Regions from separate parts of the Hymenobacter sublimis genome, predicted to be linked through region 2. Evidence: riboswitches for the same ligand, from Rfam matches in the RefSeq annotation. Region 2 holds a riboswitch; the other holds the start of a gene.
What was found. A riboswitch is a leader RNA that binds a small molecule or an ion and turns the genes downstream of it on or off. The one in region 2 is predicted to bind cobalamin.
Positions count from the first base shown of each region.

Region 1: linked by a shared signal. The riboswitch ahead of MWH26_RS08700 (acyl-CoA thioesterase) and the one ahead of MWH26_RS15110 (TonB-dependent receptor) in region 2 are both predicted to bind cobalamin.

Region 1 is NZ_CP095848.1:2,060,220-2,063,618, forward strand. It holds gene MWH26_RS08695 (MFS transporter) at 15-1,325, opposite strand; cobalamin riboswitch at 1,426-1,642, shown strand; gene MWH26_RS08700 (acyl-CoA thioesterase) at 1,827-2,234, shown strand; gene MWH26_RS08705 (hypothetical protein) at 2,372-2,692, shown strand; gene MWH26_RS08710 (NAD(P)/FAD-dependent oxidoreductase) at 2,837-3,399, shown strand, end outside.
Region 2 is NZ_CP095848.1:3,602,428-3,605,826, forward strand. It holds gene MWH26_RS15100 (class I SAM-dependent methyltransferase) at 1-546, shown strand, start outside; gene MWH26_RS15105 (DNA-3-methyladenine glycosylase) at 720-1,319, opposite strand; cobalamin riboswitch at 1,518-1,737, shown strand; gene MWH26_RS15110 (TonB-dependent receptor) at 1,909-2,448, shown strand; gene MWH26_RS15115 (TonB-dependent receptor) at 2,391-3,399, shown strand, end outside.

The DNA.
Region 1 (3,399 bases), 1.5 Mb from region 2:
CTGGGGCTGGTAAGTTATTCCTCCCGCATGCGGGAGGTAGCGCGGGTGTCGGGCATGCGCAGGTATACTACCAGCGAAAAGGCGGCGCAGCCGGTCACGTACCAGTAAAACCAGTTTTCCACGCCGTGGTCTTTGGCCAGCAAGGCCACGTATTCGGCCGAACCACCGAAGATGGCCACGGTCAGGGCGTAGGGCAGCCCCACACCCAGGGCCCGAATTTCGGTGGGAAACAGCTCAGCTTTCACCACCGCGTTAATGGAAGTGTAGCCGCTCACGATGACCAGCGCCACGAGCAGCAGCCCAAAGGCCGCGCCGGGCCCGTTGGCGCGGCCTAGGGCCGTAAGCAGCGGCACAGTTAGCAGCGTGGCTCCTACCCCAAAAAACAACAGTACCGGCCGCCGCCCCACCCGGTCGGAGATGGCGCCCAGCAGGGGCTGCAGCAGCATGGCTACCCCCAGGGCCCCGAAGGAAACCAGCGTGGCCTGGCCCTTGGTAAAGCCGGTAGTATTCACCAGAAACTTCTGCACATAGGTGGTAAAGGTGTAGAAAACCACCGTTCCGCCCAGGGTTAGGCCCACTACGGTCAGAATTTCGCGGGGGTGCTGAAGTAATACCCGCAGCTGGCTGGGCCGCTGGGGCTGGCCGGTAGCCGGGGCGGTTTGCCGGGTGAAAGCATCGGTTTCTTCCATGCTGCGGCGCAGGTACAGGGCCACCAGGGCGGCTATGGCCCCCAGGGCAAACGGCACCCGCCAGCCCCAGGCGTACATTTCCGCCGTGGTAAGCCACTGCTGCAACCCTAGCTGTACCAGCAAGGCCAGCAGTTGCCCGGCAATCAGGGTTACGTACTGAAAACTGGAGAAAAAGCCCCGGTTGCGCTGGTCGGCCATTTCGCTTAGGTAGGTAGCCGAGGTACCGTATTCCCCGCCCACGCTCAGGCCTTGCAGCAGCCGCGCTACCACCAGCAGCACGGGCGCAGCTACCCCAATCTGGCTATAGGAGGGCGTAAGAGCAATCAGCAACGAGCCGCCGCACATGAGCAGCACCGAGGCCAGCAGGGCGGCTTTGCGGCCGGCGCGGTCAGCATACACCCCCATCAGCCAGCCCCCGAGCGGGCGCATCAGAAACCCCACCGCGAAAATGGCCGCCGAGTTAAGCAGCTGGGCCGTCAGGTTGCCTTTGGGGAAAAAGGCCGGGGCGAAATACAGAGCAAACGCGGAGTACACGTACCAATCGTACCACTCCACCAAGTTGCCCACCGAGCCGCTGAAAATGGAGCGGATGCGGGAAGCCATGGTGCGCGGAGCAGCGGGCGGAAGCTGAGGCATAGAAGCGGGGCAGAAAACCAGGAAGGCGCGCAAAATAGCGGAAGTGCCCGGAAGCCGGCGGTTCTGCTACCTTTGGCGCTTCGTTCTTTGGCGGTATTTTCCAGTCAGACGAGCGGCAGGTTGCCCGTTCCCGGTGGGGGTAGGCATGAAAGGGGAACCGGGTGCAACTCCCGGACAGACGCGCTACTGTAAGTGCCCGCCGCCACGCCCGGCGACAGATGCTTCCCTCGTAACCCATTGCCCACGCCTACGCGGCGGGTGAGAAGGGCGGGAAGCATGGCACAAGTCAGGAGACCTGCCCGCCGCTTTTGTTGATAAGGCTCCTTCGCGACTTGAGGACCCTTGTCGGGTGCTGCGGCGTGGGGTGAGTGGGCAGAAGGCGTGGGCTTTCTACCTGGGCGCGGGACGTAGTAATCCGATGAAGGCAGTAAGGTGAAACAAGGGCCAGGAAAAGCGGCCAGAACGCTGCTACACCCGTTTTTCCACCTACCCTTGCTTGCCATGCTACCGCTCGAAGAAAAAATCAGTCGCGCCGAAACGCGCATTTTCAAGGCTGTATTTCCCAACACCACCAACCACTACGACACCTTGTTCGGAGGCACTACCCTGCACCTCATGGACGAAGTAGCCTTTATTACGGCCACCCGGTTCAGTCGCCTCAAAATGGTGACCGTGTCGTCTGACAAAGTCGACTTTACCCACCCCATTCCCGGCGGCACGCTGGTGGAGCTGATCGGGCGCGTGGAGCACGTGGGCAACACCAGCCTGAAGGTGCGCGTGGAGCTGTTCGTGGAGCAGATGTACTCCGAGGAGCGCCACCGGGCCGTGTCGGGGCTGTTCACGTTTGTGGCCATCGATGAGCATAAACGACCCGTACGTATTCTGGGGCCCGCTGCTGCTGTCGTATAGATGAATAGCTATTTTCAGAGCTTTAACAAACTAACTATATGACGGTTACACTCTATGGCTGGATTTTTCCCAGAGCCGTCCGAACCTTTCTGCGCGCTTTTAAGGTTTAACAGGCCTCTCCTCCCTATCACGTTGATATGGCACCCGACCCCCACTACACTCCTGAAATGAATTCTCGCCTGGAACAGTCGTTTCGGGAAGCGGACCTGGCCCGCGAAGAACTAACTGACTCTATGGCAAACTCTGTGGCCGCGAACTGCGACCTACTCCACCACGGCCTGGTAAGCGCCAAAGGATTGGAAGTCACGACGGAAATGTACCGTCACCTGCTTGGCCAGTTGCTGCGCCACCCCTCCGGCGAAGTCCGCACCCAGGCCTTGACGCTGTTCAACGAGGCCATGGAAAAATTCTGGCCCCGCCTGCAGAATACTACCCCGCCCCCCGGCGGCGGGCACTAGGCGCACCCCGCCCCCCCGAACAGCCTCAGGCCTTGCGGAACCTAAAATGGATTCCGCAAGGCCTGAGGCTGTTTTTAGCTGCGTATCTTTGCGCTCCGTTACCCCTGTTACCGGTTCAAAGGCTAACTCCCTTTCACCCTTTTTATGACTGAGAAACAAGAAATTGAGCTACTGCTCCCGCCGGAGGTAGCCTACGACGAGCTGGCCCGCTACCGCGCCCTCCTCGATGCCGCAGGCCTGGTACCCGGCCAAGCCGATTTTGTGCATCTGCGCAAGCGCTCCATTGATGCGCGCGGCCGCCAGCCCCTGGTGCGCCTACGCGCCGACATCTACCAAACGCCCCCGCCCACGGACCTGTTCGGCCCCTGGTTTCAGTACCCGGACGTAAGCCGGGCCCGCCGCTCCGTCATCATCGTGGGGGCCGGGCCAGCCGGGCTATTTGCCGCTTTGCGGGCCATTGAGCTGGGTATCCGGCCGATTGTGGTGGAGCGGGGCAAAGATGTGCGCACCCGCCGCCGCGACCTGGCTGCCCTGAACAAGGAGCACGTAGTCAACCCTGATTCCAACTACTGCTTTGGCGAAGGCGGGGCCGGCACCTACTCCGATGGCAAGCTCTATACCCGCTCCACCAAGCGCGGCGACATCCAGCGCATCCTACGCCTGCTGGTGCAGCACGGCGCTACCCCCGATATTCTGGTGGATGCCCA
Region 2 (3,399 bases):
CACGTACGGCGGCTGTGGGTACTAGCCGTGGACAATGAGTGCAAGGAGGTACTATACGAGCTAAGCCCAGAGCCGGCCGTAGACCCGGAACGCTACACGGTGAACCTGCTACGCAACGGGCAGCAGCAGGAGTTTCGGCTGAACCGGGCGCGCGAAGCCCGCGCCATTGCCCGCTACGCCGAGCCGCAGCAGTACCTCTATGAGCCCAACGTGGCCGTACTCAAGGCCGGCGCGTTCCGCAGCATCGGGACGGCCTACGAGATGCTCAAGCTGCACCAGCACAGCCACCTCTACACTTCTGATGTACTGCGCCCGGAGTTTCCCGGCCGCATCTTCCGCATCAAGGCCGTGGAGAAATACGACGGCCAGGCCCTGCGCACCCACCTCGGCCCCGAAGCCCGCGCCCACGTCACTACCCGCAACTTCCCCGATACCGTGGCCGAGTTCCGCCACCGCACTGGCATCCGCGAGGGCGGCGACCTGTACCTATTTGCTACCACCAATCTGGAAGGCAAGCTCATGGTCCTGGTCTGCGAGAAGCTCTAAGCAGTGAAATGGTGAGTTGGTGACCTAGTGAGTTTGAAAAAGCCCGTCAGCCTGAGCGCCGCGAAGGACCTTGTCACGCAGGAACGAGACGTTGTTACGTTCATTATTCCTGCGTGACAAGGTCCTTCGCGGCGCTCAGGATGACGGGTTGTTGTTATGCTACTTCAACTCACTCACCGTGCCGGGCTAGTCCAGGGGTTGCCTTTGAGGCGGAAGCGCCAGGGTAGAGCGGCATCTTCGCCGGCATAATCGATGCCCACGCGGGGCGAGGCCGTGATATGGTCCTCGGGCACTACGTCGCCTCGGTCTTCCAGCCAAACGACATCGCCGGTTACCGGCAGGCCGTAGTGGGCAGTGGTAAGGCCGAGGGCTTGGGTGAGCAGACCGGGGCCGCCCGTGAGGTTGCGGCGTACCTCCGTCATGCCCCGGCGCAGCAGCATTTCCGGAATGCCTTCCGTAGGCTCCAGCCCCCGAATCAGTACGGCGTCGGCCTTGCCGGCTTCGTTGGTAATGATGTTGAAAAGGACGTAACGCCCGTAGATCAGGTAGGTGTAGGCCACGCCGCCAGGTTCGTACATCACGCGGGTGCGCGCCGTGTAGCGGCCCAGGTGAGAGTGGCAGGCTTGGTCGTTGATATGCGCGTAGGCTTCTGTTTCCACGATGCGGCCGCCGGTAAGCACCCCGTTGATGCGCGTAAACACATATTTACCGAGCATTTCGCGGGCAATAAGAACAGGATCGGGGCGGCGGTAAAACTCAGCGGGCAGCTTCATGAATGGATAACTGGGTAGGGAGGAGCTAGGAGCTAGGAGCTAGGAGCTAGGAGCTAGGAGCTAGGAGCTAGGAGCTAGGAGCTAGGAGCTAGTGGTACCGATTGCTCCCACAAAGGTTACAATGCTGAACTACCCGTCTCCTTACTTCTGATTCCGGTCTCCTCGCTCCCAACTCCTAGCTTCTTTCTGACTTTGCTGTTACCTTTGCAGCGTAGAGGTGGCCGGACCCCGATTGGGGGGCGAGGCTGAAAAGGGAATCCGGTTTAATTCCGGAGCTGTCCCCGCAACTGTACGCTTCACGAGTCGGCGCGTCATCACCGGCCACTGTTTCACAGGCACTTTCCTTGGAAAGCCGCCGAAATGGGAAGGCGACGCGCCCGGAGCAAGCCAGGAGACCTGCCTCTGCATTTCCCATGTTCAGCGCCTGCGGAGGAAGGGCGGAGAATGAATGCAGTGGCGGCGCTTCAGCGCGGCTAGATTTTCGTCTGTTTTCGGCCTCGGCTCCGAGGAAGCCGCGAGTGGCTTTGCTGCCCGCGCAACCCTGGGGTTTTGAACTGAATTTTTCGATTGCGAAAATTTGGTTCGGAAGATGCATTTTCTGAAGTGGCTGCCCCTAAAGCAGCTAGGCCCATTCCTCGGCTGCGCGAGCCTGCTGGCCGTGGCGCAGCCCCTGGCGGCCCAATCGGCCTTACCTCCTGACACGGCGCGCACCCAGCGTTTGCCTACCGTGCGCGTGGCGGGCGTTCGGCCCGACCGATTTGCCGTAGGAAGCCGCCGGCTCACCCTAGATTCATTGGCGCTGGCCAACTACCGCACCAGCACGCTAGCGGAGGTGTTGAGCGCCCGCACGGCCCTGTACTTCAAGAATTACGGGCCTGGGCAACTCGCGTCCATCACCATGCGGGGCACCTCGGCCCGGCACACGGCGGTGCTCTGGAACGGCTTCAACATCAACCTACCTTCCCTCGGCGAAGCCGACTTTGCCTTGCTGCCGACTGCTGGCGCTACGCAAGTAGATATTCAGCCGGGGCCAGCCAGCGCCACCTATGGCAACGGAGCCGTGGGGGCACAGTGCTGCTTTCCTCGCCGGTACGTTGGGGAGCAGGCTGGCGGGCTGTGGGGCAGGTAGAAGCAGGCAGCTTTGGGCTGCGAGCCGGCACCCTGGAAGTGGGGTTCAGCAACGAGAAGCTAGCCGTGCGCACCAGTCTGCTCTACCGTCAGGCCGACAATAACTTCTCTTACTTCGAGCAGGTAGCCACTGGGCGTGTCCGCCGGGAGCAGGAAAACGCGGCCCTGCAGCAAGCCAGCTTCACTCAAGACCTAACCCTGCGCCTGGGGCAGCATGGGGAGCTAACGGCCGCCGCATGGCTGACCGATGCCGACCGCCAGATTCAGCCCGGTATTGGCACCAACAATACTAACGCCCAGGAGCGGGACCAAAGTCGCCGCCTCATGGCCGGTTACCGCCACGTAAGCGCCCGCCACGAGTGGGCCGGCCGGGTGGCCTGGTTTGAGGACGTCATCAACTACCGCGACGACGTGAGCGGCCTAAGCGAATCAACGGTGCATACTACCCAGGCCCAGGCCGAGCATACCTGGACTTTTGCACCTAACGCCTCCTTACGGGTAGGGGCCGAGGCCCAGCACTTTGCGGCTCAGGTAGATGGCTACGGCACTCAGCCCCGCACCGAAAACCGCTTTTCCGGCTTTGCCCTGCTCCGCTACGACCCGCGGCCCCGCCTGCGCTTGTCCCTGAATATGCGCCAGGCCGTATTGCCGGGCCAGCAGCCCCCACTCACGCCCACGGCCGGGGCAGAATGGGAAGTAGTGCAACTGGGCGCCCAAGCGCTCAGCCTGAAAGCCAGCGCCTCTCGCAGCTACCGCGCCCCTACCCTCAACGAGCGGTACTGGCGCCCCGGCGGCAACCCCAATCTGCTACCCGAACAAGGGTTTGGCTACGAAGGCGGGGTAGTGCACACGCTATCCAAGCCGGCAGCTCACTTGCGCCTGCAAACCGAACTCACGGCCTACCACCAACTAGTAGACAACTGGGTGCAGTGGACGCCGGGCGCCTCGTACT